DNA from 3 places in the Streptomyces sp. NPDC079020 genome. Region 1 is predicted to be linked to each of the others. Evidence: riboswitches for the same ligand, from Rfam matches in the RefSeq annotation. Region 1 holds a riboswitch; each other region holds the start of a gene.
What was found. Region 1 has a riboswitch for thiamine pyrophosphate ahead of thiC (phosphomethylpyrimidine synthase ThiC). Riboswitches for the same ligand answer to the same signal wherever they lie in the genome.
Positions count from the first base shown of each region.

Region 2: another riboswitch for thiamine pyrophosphate. It lies ahead of ACIGJO_RS28720 (thiamine ABC transporter substrate binding subunit); the one in region 1 lies ahead of thiC (phosphomethylpyrimidine synthase ThiC).
Region 3: another riboswitch for thiamine pyrophosphate. It lies ahead of thiO (glycine oxidase ThiO); the one in region 1 lies ahead of thiC (phosphomethylpyrimidine synthase ThiC).

Region 1 covers NZ_JBITUB010000004.1:307,216-312,873, forward strand. Annotated here, with positions in the region: gene ACIGJO_RS10945 (IclR family transcriptional regulator) at 1-236, shown strand, start outside; gene ACIGJO_RS10950 (SsgA family sporulation/cell division regulator) at 338-775, shown strand; gene ACIGJO_RS10955 (YibE/F family protein) at 940-2,271, opposite strand; TPP riboswitch at 2,343-2,476, shown strand; gene thiC (phosphomethylpyrimidine synthase ThiC) at 2,469-4,289, shown strand; gene ACIGJO_RS10965 (DUF805 domain-containing protein) at 4,614-4,970, shown strand; gene ACIGJO_RS10970 (hypothetical protein) at 5,115-5,658, opposite strand, start outside.
Region 2 covers NZ_JBITUB010000016.1:84,262-89,919, reverse strand. Annotated here, with positions in the region: gene ACIGJO_RS28725 (ABC transporter permease) at 1-629, opposite strand, end outside; gene ACIGJO_RS28720 (thiamine ABC transporter substrate binding subunit) at 722-1,822, opposite strand; TPP riboswitch at 1,902-2,017, opposite strand; gene rlmN (23S rRNA (adenine(2503)-C(2))-methyltransferase RlmN) at 2,059-3,165, opposite strand; gene ACIGJO_RS28710 (phosphatidate cytidylyltransferase) at 3,272-4,357, opposite strand; gene frr (ribosome recycling factor) at 4,357-4,914, opposite strand; gene pyrH (UMP kinase) at 5,036-5,658, opposite strand, start outside.
Region 3 covers NZ_JBITUB010000001.1:324,406-330,063, reverse strand. Annotated here, with positions in the region: gene pknB (Stk1 family PASTA domain-containing Ser/Thr kinase) at 1-1,072, opposite strand, end outside; gene ACIGJO_RS01520 (thiazole synthase) at 1,210-2,004, opposite strand; gene thiS (sulfur carrier protein ThiS) at 2,007-2,195, opposite strand; gene thiO (glycine oxidase ThiO) at 2,339-3,538, opposite strand; TPP riboswitch at 3,536-3,648, opposite strand; gene ACIGJO_RS01505 (NAD(P)/FAD-dependent oxidoreductase) at 3,799-5,043, shown strand; gene ACIGJO_RS01500 (Rv2175c family DNA-binding protein) at 5,114-5,479, shown strand; gene thiE (thiamine phosphate synthase) at 5,555-5,658, shown strand, end outside.

The DNA.
Region 1 (5,658 bases):
AGTCGCTTCTTGAGCGATTCAGAACGATGGAGCGTACGGAACCTGTCATCGAGCGACAGGAGTACGCACTGGGCACGGTGTGCGCCGCCATCCCCATCACCGCAGGTTCCACGGTCGCCGCAGTGGCCATTTCCTTACCCCTTGACCAGGCGGATCGGTTGCTCCCCGCAGTCGAACAGCTACGTGGCGAAGTGACGAGCCTCTTGCGTTCGTTCGTGTTCTCTATCAGTATCTGAAAAATCACTCCTTGTGATCTGCTATCGCGTGCACCACGATGGCGTCAATAGGGTCAGGGGGGATCATTCCTGGCCAGTTTCATCTACTGCGGGGTTGAACGATGCGCGAGTCGGTTCAAGCAGAGGTCATGATGAGCTTCCTCGTCTCCGAGGAGCTGTCTTTCCGAATTCCGGTGGAGCTTCGCTACGAGGTCGGTGATCCGTACGCGATCCGAATGACGTTCCACTTGCCCGGCGACGCCCCTGTGACCTGGGCGTTCGGCCGTGAGTTGCTGTTGGACGGTCTGAACAGTCCCAGTGGGGACGGTGATGTGCACATCGGGCCGACGGAGCCCGAAGGGCTGAGCGATGTGCACATCCGTTTGCAGGTCGGCGCGGACCGCGCCTTGTTCCGGGCCGGTACGGCGCCCCTCGTGGCGTTTCTCGACCGGACGGACAAGCTGGTGCCGCTGGGGCAGGAACACACGCTGGGTGACTTCGACGGAAACCTCGAAGAGGCGCTCGGCCGGATCCTCGCCGAGGAGCAGAACGCCGGTTGATACGGACAGGTCCCTTGCCGGTTCAGGAGAGCGGCTCGACGCCTGCCGAGGGGCGGCGCGGCGTCCGCGGGGAGAAATGGGGTGGTTGTCGCCGGCAGGGGCGAGGTGCCGGTTGAAGCGCGGTTGAGTGCCGGTCGAGCGGGTGGTACGCCGGTCGTTCGCGGTCATGCCTTGCGACGACGGCCTCTCCCGGTCCGTACGGGTGCAGGAGCTCCGGCTTCCGCGCCGAGCCCTGTGCGGTCCGCGGAGACGACCAGAGCGGCGAGCACCGTGGTCACCGGTACCGAGGCGACCAGTCCGATCGATCCGACCAGCGTCCGGACGATCTCCACAGCGACCAGCTCGCTGTTGGCGACCGATCCCACACTGCTCTGGGCGATGGTGAAGAGCAGCAGCAGCGGCAGTGCCGCGCCCGCGTAGGCGAGCACCAGGGTGTTGACGACCGAGGCGATGTGGTCCCTTCCGATACGGATCCCTGCCCGGTACAGCGCCCGCCAACCCATCCGCGGGTCCGCCTGATGCAATTCCCAGACGGCCGAGGTCTGGGTGACGGTCACGTCGTCGAGCACGCCGAGCGAGCCGATGATGATCCCGGCGAGCAGCAGGCCGCTCATGTCGATCTCCGGGTACAGGCCGTGGATGAGGCCGGTGTTGTCGTCGGTGTTGCCCGTCAGGCTCGCCCAGCCGATGAAGAGCGAGCCGAGCAGCCCGATCAGCAGCAGTGAGATCAGTGTGCCGATGACCGCGACGGACGTACGGGCCGTCAGCCCGTGGCACATGTAGAGGGCCGCCAGCATGATGGCGCTGGCCCCGATCACCGCGACGACCAGCGGATTCGACCCCTGAAGGATCGCGGGCAGGATGAACAGGGTCAGTACGGCGAAGGACACGGCGAGCGCCACCAGTGCCATCACCCCGCGCAGCCTTCCCACGACGACGACCGCGAGGGCGAAGATCCCGGCGAGCAGAGCCATCGGGACCGTCCGGTCCACATCGATGACCGAGTACTGGAGGTCGTGCGGCGCGTCGGGCGCGTACGCCACGACCACGCCCTGTCCCTCACGCAGCTGCCGGGGGGCGTCGGGCTGGATCACCTCGACGAACTTCCGGCCCTTGTCGTTGCCGGTGGTCACCTCGATCGTGGCCTTCTCGCACTGCCCCGACTGCTCGTTGACCGCTTCCCGTCCGGACGGAGTGGAGGTGCCCCCGGTCGGCGGCACCTGTGCGGCGTTGACGTCCTTGCAGTCGACCTTGTCGACCTGCACCACTGTGCCTTCCTGGGTCTGCCGGTCGAAGCCGACGCCGGTGCGCTCGTGCGCCGGGACGCCGCCGGGCCAGAAGGCCACGAGACCGACCACGACCGCGGTGGCGAAGGGGATCAGTACGGCCGCGATGACCTTGCGCAGATGCTTGGAGACGGGCGCGGCGGGGCCGTGACTGTGCGAGTGGCCATGTGCGTGGCCCTGGGATGCGGGGTCGCTTTGGGGGGAAGTCACGGGGCGATCATCGCAAGAACGGGAGGGGGCCTCTGGTCAGCTCGCCACGAAGGGCGCTAGCGTGGTGGCACCTTTGCACACGCGGGAGCTCGGAGCACCGGGCTGAGAGGACGCTGATCTCCGTACATCTGTACGGGACATGCTGCGTCGACCGCCGAACCTGTTACCGGGTAATGCCGGCGTAGGGAGTAGGTCTCATGACCACATCGGACGCACGCACGCCTGCCTCGAAGCGGAATGACCAGGAAGCGCAGAATGTGCGCGTCGGTCAGGGCGCACCGGACGACGAGGCCGGGAAGTCCATCGGCTGGCACAAGGGATACGTCCAGGGCTCACGCCCGGACCTCCGGGTGCCGGTCCGCCAGGTGCACCTCACCAACGGCAACGACGTGACGCTGTACGACACATCGGGGCCGTACACCGATCCGTCCGTCGACACCGATGTCCGCCGCGGGCTCGCACCGCTGCGGGAGAACTGGATCACCGCCCGCGGCGACACCGAGGAGTACGCGGGCCGTCCGGCCCGCCCCGAGGACGACGGGCTCAAGCACACCTCGCCGCGTGGCGGGCTGCGCAACCTCGACGCCGTCTTCCCGGGCCGGCCGCGCCAGCCGCGCCGCAGCCGGGACGGACGGCCCGTCACCCAGCTCGCGTACGCCCGGCGGGGTGAGATCACTCCCGAGATGGAATTCGTCGCGATCCGGGAGAACGTCGAGCCCGAGGTCGTGCGCCAGGAGATCGCCGAGGGCCGGGCCGTGCTGCCCGCCAACGTCAATCACCCGGAGACAGAGCCGATGATCATCGGCAAGCGGTTCCTGGTGAAGGTCAACGCCAACATCGGCAACTCGGCGGTCACCTCCTCGATCGAGGAGGAGGTGGACAAGATGACCTGGGCCACCCAGTGGGGCGCCGACACGGTCATGGATCTCTCCACCGGGCGCAACATCCACACCACCCGTGAGTGGGTGCTGCGCAACTCCCCGGTGCCGATCGGCACCGTCCCGCTCTACCAGGCCCTGGAGAAGGTCGACGGCAGGGCGGAGGAGCTGACCTGGGAGATCTACAAGGACACCGTCATCGAGCAGGCCGAGCAGGGCGTCGACTACATGACGGTGCACGCCGGCGTGCGTCTGCCGTACGTCCCGCTGACCGCCCGCCGCAAGACCGGCATCGTCTCCCGGGGCGGATCGATCATGGCGGCCTGGTGTCTCGCGCACCACAAGGAGTCGTTCCTGTACGAGCGCTTCGAGGAACTGTGCGAGATCCTCGCGACGTACGACGTGACGTACTCGCTGGGCGACGGTCTGCGCCCCGGCTCGATCGCCGACGCCAACGACGAGGCGCAGTTCGCCGAACTGCGCACGCTGGGCGAGCTGAACACGATCGCCAAGCGGTTCGGTGTGCAGACGATGATCGAGGGGCCGGGCCATGTCCCGATGCACAAGATCAAGGAGAACATCGACCTTCAGCAGGAGATCTGCGAGGAGGCGCCGTTCTACACGCTCGGCCCGCTGACCACCGATGTCGCCCCGGCGTACGACCACATCACCTCCGGTATCGGTGCGGCGATGATCGCCTGGTGGGGCACGGCGATGCTCTGCTACGTCACGCCCAAGGAGCACCTGGGGCTGCCCAACCGGGACGATGTGAAGACCGGCGTGATCACCTACAAGATCGCCGCCCATGCGGCGGACCTCGCCAAGGGGCACCCGGGGGCGCAGGACTGGGACGACGCGCTGTCGGACGCGCGCTTCGAGTTCCGCTGGGAGGACCAGTTCAATCTGGCCCTCGACCCGGTCACGGCGCGGGAGTTCCACGACGAGACACTGCCCGCCGAGCCGGCCAAGACGGCGCACTTCTGCTCGATGTGCGGGCCGAAATTCTGCTCGATGAAGATCTCACAGGACATCCGGCGTGAGCACGGGGGCTTGCGGACGGAGATCGAGGCGGGGATGGCGGAGAAGTCGAAGGAGTTCGCCGCGGCCGGAAACCGGGTCTATCTGCCGATCGCGGACTGACGGCCGGCCGGGCCTCCGACGGCGTATCGAGGGCATGAACGGCGCTGTTCCGGGCGGGTCTTCCGCCGGGAGCGGCGCCGTGCTCCGTGTGCGAAGGACGGCAACGTTTGTCTTGTACGCGCCATTTGAGCCGGTCGGTGGCCATCCGGCCCGGTTTTTCATGCAGGTTGAGCGACGGTATGGACACGGTAGTGCTGCAGCTGGATGTACGTTCCGCCGAGGGTCCACCAGAGCTTGACCGTCTCCTTATCTGTGCCTTACTTTCCGGCATGCCTGGCCGAAAAATGTGAGCCCTCGCACGGGGGGCCCGGGGAGGGAATCACCATGAACTGGTACCTGGACGTACTCAAGAACTACGCAGGCTTCAGCGGTCGCGCACGCCGCAAGGAGTACTGGATGTTCGTGCTCTTCAACATCATCGCGGCCGTGATCCTGATGGCCATCGGTGCGGCGATAGGCACGCAGGTCCCGTACTACATCTACATCGTCGCCGTCATCGTCCCGTCGCTCGCCGTCATCGTGCGCCGTCTGCACGACACCGGCCGCTCGGGCTGGTGGATCCTGATCTCGCTCGTCCCGCTGGTCGGCGGCATCATCCTGCTCGTCTTCCTGGCCACCGAGGGCAAGTACGAGGCGAACGAGTACGGCGCCAACCCGAAGCTGTCGCCGCAGGGCGTCTGATTCTCACCGCTCCGGCGCCGTGACGGGCCGGAGCACCGCACGGGCCGGGTGCAGCGCGAGCTGCCCCGGCCTTTGCCGTGTCCGAGGGCCGGGGACCGCCCGCGCGAGGATTCCGCGTGCGCGGGGACTCCGCGCGCAGGAGCGTTACTTCGGCTGGTGCTCGGGGCCGCCGAAGTCCGGACTGGTGAAATCCGGGCTCGTGAACGTCGGCCTCGGACCCGCTGCGGGGCCGCCCTCCGGACCGGAGAAGTCCGGGCTGCTGTAGCCGATCCTGGGGATGCGGTTCGGGGAGCGGTACGGGGTCCGTGCCGCGGGTCCGGCCGTGGGGTCGTCCAGGGCGTCCCGCAGGAACGGCAGGATGCCGCGCTCCAGCAGGGCATGGCGCCAGGCCTCCCGGGCCCGTGCGATCTCTTCCGGAAGCTCCTGTTCCTCGTTCTCGGCGGAGAGCGAGGTCGCCCCGTTGCGCAGAGCCGTGATCAGCAGCCCCACGGCGGCGACGAGGATGGCCGCCGCGGCGGCGGCCGCGAAGAACCAGCCGGCCGTGACCATCGTGCCGGCGAAGGCGAGGGACGGGCTGACGGCCTTGAGCAGATAGCCGAGCAGCAGGAAGATCGCGGCCGCAGTGCCCGCCAGGACCGGGGCCAGGACCGTGACGACCGCGCCTATGCCCGCGCCCGTACGCGCGGCC
Region 2 (5,658 bases), on a different contig from region 1:
GTGGAGTAGGCCGGACCGCCGAGGATCTGCACGACACCGAAGGAGGTGAACGTGAACAGGAAGACCATCAGTGCCGCGGCCGCCACGGCGGGCGCCAGCGCGGGCAGCGTCACCCGTCGCCAGGCGGCGAACCGTCCGGCGCCGAGCACCCGCGCGGCCTCCTCCTGCCGGGGATCGAGCTGCGACCAGAGCCCGCCGACGGTCCGTACGACCACCGCGTAGTTGAAGAAGACATGGGCCAGCAGGATCGCCCACACGGTGGTGTCGAGCCGTACGCCCCACAGGTCGTCGAGGAACCCGCCACGCCCCAGCAGCGCCAGGAACGCGGTGCCGACGACCACCGTCGGCAGCACGAACGGCACGGTGACGACCGCCCGCAGCAGCTGCTTTCCGGGGAATTCCAGGCGGGCGAAGACATAGGCGCCGGGCAGCGCGATCAACAGGGTGAGCCCGGTCGAGGCGAACGCCTGCCAGGTGGTGAACCAGAGGACGTCCAGGATGTCCGGCCGGGCCAGTACCTCACCGATCCGGCCGAACTGCCAGCTGCCCCCGGACTTCAGGCCGCGGCCGACGATCGCGGCGACGGGGTAGGCGAAGAACAACGCGAAGAACGCGAGCGGCACGGCCATCAGGCCCAGCCGCACCGCGTTCCCGCGCCGGGCGCCGCCGGACCGTCCGCCGCCGCGCCGGACGGCGGAGGATCCGGACCCTGGCGCCTCGCCTACTTCACGACGAGCGAGTGCCATGACTGGACCCACTGCTCACGGTTCTTGGCGATCTTCTCCGGAGCCACGGTGACGGGCTTGTCGATGGTCGCGCCGAACTTCGTGAAGAGCTCCGGCAGCTTCGCGTCCTCGGCGACCGGGTTCACGAACATGTTCAGGGGCATGTCCTCCTGGAACTTCTTGCTGATCAGGAAGTCCAGCAGTGCCTTGCCGCCCGCCTCGTTCTTCGCGCCGGTCAGCAGCCCGGCGAACTCGATCTGCCGGAAGCACGTACCGGTGGCGACCCCGGTCGGGGCCTCGGCCGGCTGCGGCTTCGCGTACAGCACCTCGACCGGCGGGCTGGAGGCGTAGGAGACGACGAGCGGCCGCTCCGCCTTGGCCTTCTTCCCGCCCGCGGAGCCGGAGAACTCCTCGTTGTACGCCTGCTCCCAGCCGTCGACGACCTTCACGCCGTTGCTCTTCAGCTGCTTCCAGTAGTCCTGGTAGCCGTCCTCACCCCGGTCGGCGATGGTGCCGAGGAGGAAGCCCAGACCGGGAGAGGAGGTCGCGGCGTTCTCGGTGACGAGCATGTTCTTGTACGCGGGCTTCAGCAGGTCGTCGAAGGACTGCGGGGGCGCGAGCTTCTTGTCGGCGAAGTACTTCTTGTCGTAGTTGACGCAGACGTCACCGGTGTCGACCGGAGTGACCCGGTGCTTGTCGTCCAGCTGTGCGGCGGCCGCGACCCGGTCCAGGCCCTTCGCCTCGTACGCCGTGAACAGGCCGTTGTCGAGGGCGCGGGAGAGCAGTGTGTTGTCGACGCCGAAGAAGACATCGCCACGCGGAGAGCCCTTGGTCAGGATCTCCTGGTTGAGGGCGGCACCCGCGTCACCGCTCTTGAGCACCTCGACCGTGTAGCCGGTCTCCTCGGTGAACTCCTTCAGTACGGATTCCGAGGCGTTGAAGGAGTCGTGGCTGACCAGGGTCACGGTCTTGGAGCCGGAGCCCTTGGTGCCCCCGGCTCCCTCCGGACTGTCGTCGGAACTGCCGCAGCCGGCCAGCACCGTGACGCCGAGCGCGGCGGCGAGGGCCGTCGCCGCGTACTTCTTGGTGGTGTTCATGTGATTCCTCCTGGAGTGACCAGGAAGAGACGCGGCCCTGCCCGCTCACGGCGAACCGCAAGCGGGCAGGGCGCAACAGCTTGAGTAATGACCGAACTTCCTACCCGGAATGACCCGGGCGAGGTTCAGAGGGTCTGCGGCCAACCTGTTCCGGTGCCGCACTCTCAGCGCTGTGGCGCTCCCCTGTCGGAATATGAAGTTGATTTCGCACCCAGGCTACACGGGCGATTTCCGGCCTAACGCTCGGACGCCGCCAGCTGACCGCAGGCCCCGTCGATCTCCTGACCCCGGGTGTCACGGACGGTGACGGGAACGCCGTGGGCCGCGATGGCCTCGACGAACGCCTTCTCGTCCTCGGGCCGCGAGGCGGTCCACTTCGAACCGGGCGTCGGGTTCAGCGGGATCAGGTTGACGTGCACCCGCTTGCCCTTGAGGAGCCGTCCGAGCAGGTCACCCCGCCAGGCCTGGTCGTTGATGTCGCGGATCAGCGCGTACTCGATGGAGATGCGGCGGCCGGACTTCTCCGCGTACTCCCACGCCGCGTCCAGTACCTCGCGGACCTTCCAGCGGGTGTTCACCGGGACGAGGGTGTCACGCAGCTCGTCGTCCGGGGCGTGCAGCGAAACGGCCAGCCGGCACTTGAAGCCCTCGTCGGCGAAGCGCAGCATGGCCGGGACCAGTCCCACGGTGGAGACGGTGATCCCGCGCTGCGAGAGCCCCAGGCCGTCCGGCTCGGGGTCGGTCAGGCGCCGGATCGCGCCGACGACGCGCTTGTAGTTGGCCAGCGGCTCGCCCATGCCCATGAAGACGATGTTGGAGAGCCGCGCGGGGCCGCCCGGGACATCGCCGTCGCGCAGTGCCCGCATGCCGTCCACGATCTGGTGCACGATCTCGGCGGTCGACAGATTGCGGTCGAGCCCGGCCTGCCCGGTGGCACAGAACGGGCAGTTCATCCCGCAGCCGGCCTGCGAGGAGATGCACATCGTCACGCGCTCGGGATAGCGCATCAGGACGGACTCGACGAGCGTCCCGTCGTGCAGCTTCCAGAGGGTCTTGCGGGTGGTGTCGTCATCGCAGCTGATGTGACGGACCACGGACATCAGGTCGGGGAACATCGCCTCGGCGAGCTTGTCCCGCGACGCGGCCGGGATGTTGGTCCACTCCGCCGGGTCGTGCGCGTACCGCGCGAAGTAGTGCTGCGAGAGCTGCTGGGCGCGGAACGGCTTCTCGCCGATCGCGGCGACCGCTTCCTTGCGCTCTGCGGGCGTGAGGTCGGCGAGGTGCCGCGGGGGCTTCTTGGCTCCGCGGGGCGCGACGAAAGTGAGTTCTCCGGGCTTAGGCATGGTTCATCCAGTGTCGCAGAAAGACGAGTGAGGGCCCGCCGCCCTGTGGACAACGGACCCTCACCCATAAGAATTGCAGGTCAGACGGTATGCGCGCGGGTTCGGCTCAGCCGGATCCGACGAACAGCACCAGCAGCAGCCACACCACCGGGGCGGTCGGCAGCAGCGAGTCCAGCCGGTCCATGATGCCGCCGTGGCCGGGCAGCAGGGTGCCCATGTCCTTGATCCCGAGATCCCGCTTGATCATGGACTCGCCCAGGTCACCGAGGGTGGCGCTGACGGCGACCGCGAGGCCCAGCAGCAGTCCCTGCCACCAGGAGCCGCCGTCGATCAGGAATTGCATGCACAGCGCGCCGCCGGCCATCGCGAAGGCGACCGCTCCGAGCAGGCCCTCGCGGGTCTTCCCGGGGCTGATGCGCGGTGCGAGCTTGTTCTTGCCGAAGCGCCAGCCCACCGCGTAGGCGCCGGTGTCGCTGATCACCGTGAGCAGCAGGAAGGTGAGCACCCGCTGCGGCCCGTCGTCCGCCGTCAGGAGCATCGCGACGAACGTGGCCAGGAACGGTACGTAGAACGCGGCGAAGACCCCGGCCGTGACGTCCTTGAGATACCCCTCCGGCGGCTGGGTCATCCGCCAGACCAGCACCGCGAGCGCGGTCAGCGCCATGGCGACCCAGGCACCCTCCGCGCCCCGCGCGTAGCCGGCGACGACCATGGCGGCCCCGCCGACGGCGAGCGGCACGAGAGGGGCCTTGATGCCCTTGCGCTCCTCCAGCCGGGAGGTGAGCTCCCAGAGGCCGACGACCACGGCGACCACTATCACGCCGACGAAGACGGCCTGCACGATGAAGAGCGAGGCGACGATGACCGCGCCGAGCCCCACGCCGACCCCTATGGCGGCGCGCAGATCGCGCCCCGCACGCTTCTTCTGCGGCGGGGACGGCATCGGGGTGGACATGGGCTCCTGCGGCTTCTCGTCACGGAACAGGGGGCCGCCGACGTGAGCGGCATCCCCGTCCCGGTCGTCGCGGTCGTCTGCGTCTCTACCTGCGTCGGGAACGTCCGGCACGTTGGGCATGGGCCGAGTCTGCTGGGCGTCATGCACATCGTAGGCAGGACCCGCCGGAGCAGCTCCCATCTCGGGAGTGCCCCAGTAACCGGCTCCCTGCGGCGCGCCCCAGGAAGAGTCGTTCATCAGACCTCGAGCAGCTCGGCTTCCTTGTGCTTGAGCAGCTCGTCCACCTGCGCGACGTACTTCGCGGTGGTGTCGTCGAGCTCCTTCTCCGCGCGGCGCACCTCGTCCTCGCCGGACTCCTTGTCCTTGACGAGCTTGTCGAGGGTCTCCTTGGCCTTGCGGCGGATGGAGCGGATCGAGATCTTGGAGTCCTCGGCCTTGGTCTTGGCGACCTTGATGTACTCCTTGCGGCGGTCCTGGGTGAGCTCGGGGAAGGTCACCCGGATGATGTTGCCGTCGTTGCTCGGGTTGACGCCGAGGTCGGAGTCGCGGATCGCCTGCTCGATGTTGCGCAGAGCGGTCTTGTCGAACGGCGTCACGACGGCCATCCGCGGCTCGGGAACCGAGAACGAGGCCAGCTGGTTGATCGGGGTCAGCGCGCCGTAGTAGTCGGCGACGATCTTGTTGAACATCGCCGGGTGCGCACGGCCGGTTCGGATCGCGGCGAAGTCCTCTTTCGCGACGACAACGGCCTTCTCCATCTTCTCCTCGGCCTCGAGGAGGATTTCTTCGATCACCACGTGCTCCTGCGTGTCTTGAGTGGGCCCGGCATCGTCATCGCCGGGCCCGGCGGGTCCTGCGTCGCGTCCTCACCTGCACGGTGTCCGACCGGCAGGCCGTTGTCCATCCTTGGGGCCGTCAGGCCCGGGTGCTCTCGTCGCTCACGAGCGTGCCGATCTTCTCACCCTTGACGGCACGGGCGATATTGCCGGTGGCGGTCAGCTCGAAGACGAGGATCGGGAGCTGGTTGTCACGGCACAGGGTGATGGCGGTGGCGTCGGCGATCTTCAGATCGCGGGCGAGCACCTCGCTGTACTCCAGCGCGTCGAACTTCACCGCGGCGGGGTTGGTCTTGGGGTCGGAGTCGTAGACCCCGTCCACCCCGTTCTTGCCCATCAGCAGCGCCTCGGCGTCGATCTCCAGGGCGCGCTGGGCGGCTGTGGTGTCGGTGGAGAAGTACGGCATCCCCATGCCGGCGCCGAAGATGACGACGCGTCCCTTCTCCAGGTGCCGGACGGCACGGAGCGGGATGTACGGCTCGGCGACCTGGCCCATGGTGATGGCGGTCTGGACGCGCGAGTCGATGCCTTCCTTCTCCAGGAAGTCCTGGAGTGCCAGGCAGTTCATGACCGTGCCGAGCATGCCCATGTAGTCGGACCGGGCCCGGTCCATGCCGCGCTGCTGGAGCTCGGCACCACGGAAGAAGTTGCCGCCGCCGATGACGATCGCGATCTCCGCGCCGTCGCGCACGACGGCGGCGA
Region 3 (5,658 bases), on a different contig from region 1:
CCAGAGCGGTGAGGGCCGCGTACAGCCCCCGGCGCGGGCCCCCGAACGGTCCGCGCCGCCGGCTCCGGGCCGGCTCCGGCGGACCGGACGGTGGCATCTCCAGCCGGCTCGTGTGATGGGCCGTGCCCTGGTCCACGGGCAGGACCCGCGGGATCACGCTCGTACGGTCCTCACCGCCGTCGTGGTCCGTGGTCAGGGCCTGCGGCGGTACGGCGTCCAGCTCCTCGTCGGTGAGCCCGGCACGGGCCTCCCGGGCCTCGGCGAGCAGCACCACCGCGTCGTGCGGGCGGATCTCCGCGTTCCGGGCCGTCGCGCTCGCCACCAGGCTGTCCAGCGCGACCGGAAGGCCGGGAACCACGGCCGAGGGAGCCGGGACGTCCTCGTTGAGGTGCTGGTAGATGACCTGGGCCGGGGTCTCGCCGGTGTGCGGCTTGCCGCCGGTCAGCATCTCGTACAGCACGACCCCGCAGGCGTACACATCGGCGCGGGTGTCCGCCGTGCCGTGCTCGATCTGCTCGGGGGCGAGATACGACACGGTGCCCAGGAGCGAGCCGGTGCTGTCGGTGACGGTGCCCACGGCCCGTACGAGACCGAAGTCGGCGACCTTCACCCGGCCGTCGTCCCCGATCAGGACGTTCTCCGGCTTCATGTCGCGGTGCACGAAGCCCGCCCGGTGCGCCGCGCCGAGCGCGGCCAGGACCGGCTCCAGGATGTCCAGCGCGGCCCGGGGCTGGAGGGCACCGCGCTCGCGCAGGACGTCGCGCAGGGTGCACCCCGCGACGTACTCCATCGCGAGATAGACGTACGCCCCCTGCGCCCCCTGGTCGAAGACCGCGACGACATTGGGGTGCGCGAGCCGGGCCACCGACTTGGCCTCGCGGATGAAGCGCTCGACGAAGGAGACGTCGGTCGCGAGCGCCGGGTGCATCACCTTGAGGGCGAGCACCCGGTCGAGGCGGGTGTCCACGGCCCGGTAGACCGTGGCCATGCCGCCGACGGCGATGCGCGCCTCTACGCGATACCGGCCGTCGAGCAGCTGCCCGACGAGAGGGTCCTGGAGGGTCGTATCCACCTGATGAGTCTACGAGTCACCACGGACGGGCCGGACGGGCCGGGGCGGTCCCGGGGCCGTACTGCAGCCGATCCGTGACAGGGACACGCACACGGTGAAGGTGCTGTGCGTGCGCCGGAACCACGCGCCCCGGGCCGTCAGAACGCCGGGCGCTCCGGGTCCAGCACCGCCCGCCCCGCCACCGGCGACGAGGCCTCGGCGAAGTGGCGGCGCGGGATCCGGCCCGCCCGGTGGGCCAGCCGTCCGCCGTCCACCGCGTGCCGCATCGCCGCCGCCATCAGCTCGGGCTCCTGCGCCCGGGTCACGGCGGAGGCCAGCATCACCGCCGCGCACCCGAGCTCCATCGCCTGTGCGGCGTCCGAGGCGGTTCCGGCCCCCGCGTCCAGGATCACCGGCACCCCGGCCCGTTCGACGATCAGCTGGAAGTTGTGCGGATTGCGGATGCCGAGGCCGGAGCCGATGGGGGAGCCGAGCGGCATGATCGCCGCGCACCCCACGTCCTCCAGCTTCCGGGCCAGCACGGGGTCGTCGTTGGTGTACGGCAGCACCGTGAACCCGTCGTCGACCAGGGTCTCGGCCGCGTCCAGCAGCTCGATCGGGTCGGGCAGCAGCGTCCGTTCGTCGGCCACCACCTCCAGCTTTACCCAGTCGGTACCGAGCGCCTCCCGGGCCAGCCGGGCAGTCAGTACGGCCTCGCCCGCCGTGAAGCAGCCCGCCGTGTTCGGCAGGACCCTGATCGCGAGCCGTTCCAGGACGGAGAGCACCGAGCCCTGGACGGTCGGGTCGAGACGGCGCATCGCGACGGTGGTCAGCTCGGTGCCGGAGGCGGCCAGGGAGCGTTCGAGCACGTCGAGGCTCGGGGCCCCGCCGGTGCCCATGATCAGCCGGGAGGTGAAGGCGGTGCCGCCGAGGGTGAAGAGATCGCCGGACACGGTCAGCCCCCCTGCACGGCGGTGAGGATCTCGACCCGGTCGCCGTCGCCGAGCGTGGTGGCGGACCACCGGCCGTGCGGGACGACGCTCTCGTTGACGGCGGCGGCGACTCCGCGGTGCGCGGAGGTCAGCGTCGCGACGAGGGCGTCCAGCGCGGTGCCGGCGGGCAGGTCGCGGTCCTCGCCGTTCACGGTGACCGCGACGGACGCGCCGGGTGCCGGACGGGGAGCGGGGGCCGGAACGGGAGCCGGGGCTGCGACGGGCACGGCGAAGGGCACGGCGGAGGGCGCGGATACGGGGGCGGGCGCGGCGGCGCGGGCCGGATCGGGCCGGGTCATGCGGGCTGCTCCTGGGATACGGGGGCGGCGGGTACACGGGCGGCGGCGGGCGCGAAACGGCCCGGCGCGAAGGGGCGGGCCACCTCGGGCAGCTCGCCGGAGGTCAGCACCTCCGCCATCACGTCACCCGTGACGGGGGTCAGCAGCACCCCGTTGCGGTGGTGGCCGGTGGCGAGGAGGAGACCGGGCAGGGCGGTGGGGCCGAGCAGCGGGGCGTTGTCGGGGGAGGCGGGGCGCAGTCCCGCCCGGGTCTCGGTGAGGGGCAGTTCGGTGATGCCGGGCACCAGCTCGTGCGCGTCGCGGAGCAGCTCGTACACCCCGCCGGCCGTGACGGTGGTGTCCCAGCCCAGCTCCTCGCTGGTGGCTCCGACGACCAGCTCGCCGTTCTCGCGCGGGACGAGATAGAGGTGGCTGCCGCGGACCACGGCGCGCACGGTCCGGCTCAGGAAGGGGGCGTACGCGGGCGGCACGGTCAGCCGCAGCACCTGGCCCTTGACCGGGCGTACCGGCGGAACGGCCTCGTCCGGCAGCCCGGCGAGCCGGCCGCTGAGACTGCCCGCGGCGAGCACCACCTGGTCGGCGGCGAGCTCCGTGCCGTCGGCGAGTACGGCACCGGCGGCCCGGCCGCCCGAGACCGTGAGCCGCTCGGCCCGGTCCCGGTGAAGGACCACCCCGGCCCGCTCGCAGGCGGTCAGGAGCGCGGCGGCCAGCCGCCGGGGGTCCACCTGATGGTCGCCGTCGACCCGCAGTCCGCCGCGTACCGCGGGCGCCAGCATCGGCTCCAGCCGGCGGCACTCACGGCCGGTGAGCCACTCGGACCGCAGCCCCGAACGCTGTTGCAGGGCGTGCAGTTCGCGCAGATGGGCGCGGTCGTCGGAGTCCAGCGCCACGGCGAGCGTGCCGCAGGCGCGAAAGCCGATGTCCTGTCCGCTCGCCGCCGTCAGCTCCTCGGCGAACGCCGGATAACGGGCCGCGGAGGCGACATTGAGGCCGAGCAGCAGCTGTTCGCCGTAGTGGAGTTCGGTGACGGCGGCCAGCATTCCGGCCGCGACCCGCGCGGCCCCGCCGCCGGGGCCGGGATCGGCGACCGTGGTCCGCAGCCCGCGCTGCGCCGCCCGCCAGGCGGTCACCAGACCGATGATTCCGCCCCCGATGACGAGGACGTCGGATCCGTTTCCGTTACGAGAAGAACGCATGGGCGTCCAGCCCCTCCCTTCGCCGGCATGACCCGGATCAGGTTCGTACGGTCGGAGGCCGTCCAGCCTCCCTCTCAGTCCGGTACGCCCGGACTCCCGCGAGTGTTTTCCGTCTGCCACCCTAAACCCGGTCGCCCCGGGAGACGCCCCCCGCGCCCAGCTGACGCGGGACGCGGGAGGGGGGCACCGGAAGGGCGGCGGGACGGGCGTGGAGGGGCAGCCCACTTCCTGACGGTCCGTCAGGTGTTTATGGTGGACGGGTGAGCGAGCAGACGGAACAGCAGGCAGCACGGCAGCGGACGCGCCGCGTCGTGATCGTCGGAGCGGGCATGGCGGGCGTGCAGACCGCCGTGGCCCTGCGCGAAAGGGGCTTCACCGGACCGGTGACCCTGATCGGCGCCGAACCGCACCAGCCCTACGACCGGCCACCGCTGTCCAAGGCGGTCCTGCTCGGCAAGGCGGAGGACTCCGCGTTCGACATCGACTTCGAGGCGCTGGACATCACCCTGCGCCTGGGCGTGGACGTGAGCGCCCTGCGCTCCGGCGCACATGAACTGGACACACCGGACGGTCCCGTTCCGTACGACGTCCTGGTCATCGCCACCGGCGCCGAACCCGTGCTGCTGCCCGGCTCCGAGGGGGTGCCCGGGGTCCATCTGCTGCGCACCCTCGACGACGCCGCCCGGCTGCGCCCCGTCCTGGAGCGGCAGCACGACGTGGTGGTCGTGGGGGCGGGCTGGATCGGCGCCGAGTTCGCCACCGCCGCCCGCGCCGCGGGCTGCGCGGTCACCGTCGTCGAAGCCGCCGACCGCCCGCTCGCCGGCGCCCTGCCCGCGGAGGCCGCCGCCCCGATGGCCGACTGGTACGCCGAGAGCGGTGCCGAACTCCTCACCGGTGCCCGGGTCGCCCGCGTCGAGGAGGGCACCGTGGTCCTCGCGGACGGCAGGGTCCTCCCGGCCGGTGCGGTGGTCGTCGGGATCGGCGCCCGGCCCGCCACCGGCTGGCTGACCGGCTCCGGCGTCGCGCTCGGCCCGGACGGCTCCGTCACCGCCGACAGCGCGCTGCGCACCTCGCTGCCCGATGTGTACGCGGTCGGCGACTGCGCCTCCTTCCCCTCCGCCCGCTACGGCGAACGCCTGCTGGTCCACCACTGGGACAACGCCCTCCAGGGCCCCCGTACCGTCGCCGCGGACATCGCCGCCCTCGACGGGGAAGGGCGGCCCGGGGTGTACGACCCCGTGCCGTACTTCTGGTCCGAGCAGTTCGGCCGCTTCGTGCAGTACGCGGGCCACCACGCGGGGGCCGACACCCTGCTGTGGCGCGGCGACCCCGCCGACCCCGCCTGGTCGGTGTGCTGGCTCCGCGGCGGCGCGCTGACCGCCGTCCTCGCCGTCGGCCGGCCGCGCGACCTGGCGCAGGGCCGCAAGCTCATCGAATCGGGGGCGCCCATCGACCCGGCGCGGGCCGCGGACCCCTCCGTACCGCTGAAGTCGGCGGTCCTGTGACGGCGCGGGCCGACCCCCGTACGGTCGGCCCGGCTTCCGACTGTCGGTCCCAGATGGCACGCTTGTCCTCGTGACCGAGATTGACGCAAAGATCGATGCTCTAGTCCCTGCCTGGCTCCACCTTCCCGACATCGCGGAAATGCTCGATATCGAGGTGACGCGGGTGCGGCAGCTGGTCAAGGAAGGCCAGCTCATCGCCGTACGCCGTGGTGAGAACCGGACACTCCAGGTGCCTGCCGCCTTCATCGACGGCGACAAGGTGGTCAAGGGCCTCTCGGGGACCCTGACGCTCCTGAGGGACGACGGCTTCTCCGACGAAGAGATGGTGGACTGGCTCTTCACCCCCGACCCGACCCTGCCCGGCACTCCCGCGCAGGCCCTGAGCGAGAATCGCGGGACGGAGGTGAAGCGCCGCGCCCAGGCGCTCGCCGTCTGACCGAGACAACCGCACGCGGGGTACGGGCCGTGCCGCACGGCCCGTACCCCGCGGTAACCCCGGGGGGATTCCGCCATGCCCACGCCTCGCGAGCTGCTGTCCGACGCCCGGCTGTACCTCTGCACGGACGCCCGCAGGCGACAGGGTGACCTTCCCGCGTTCCTCGACGCCGTGCTCTC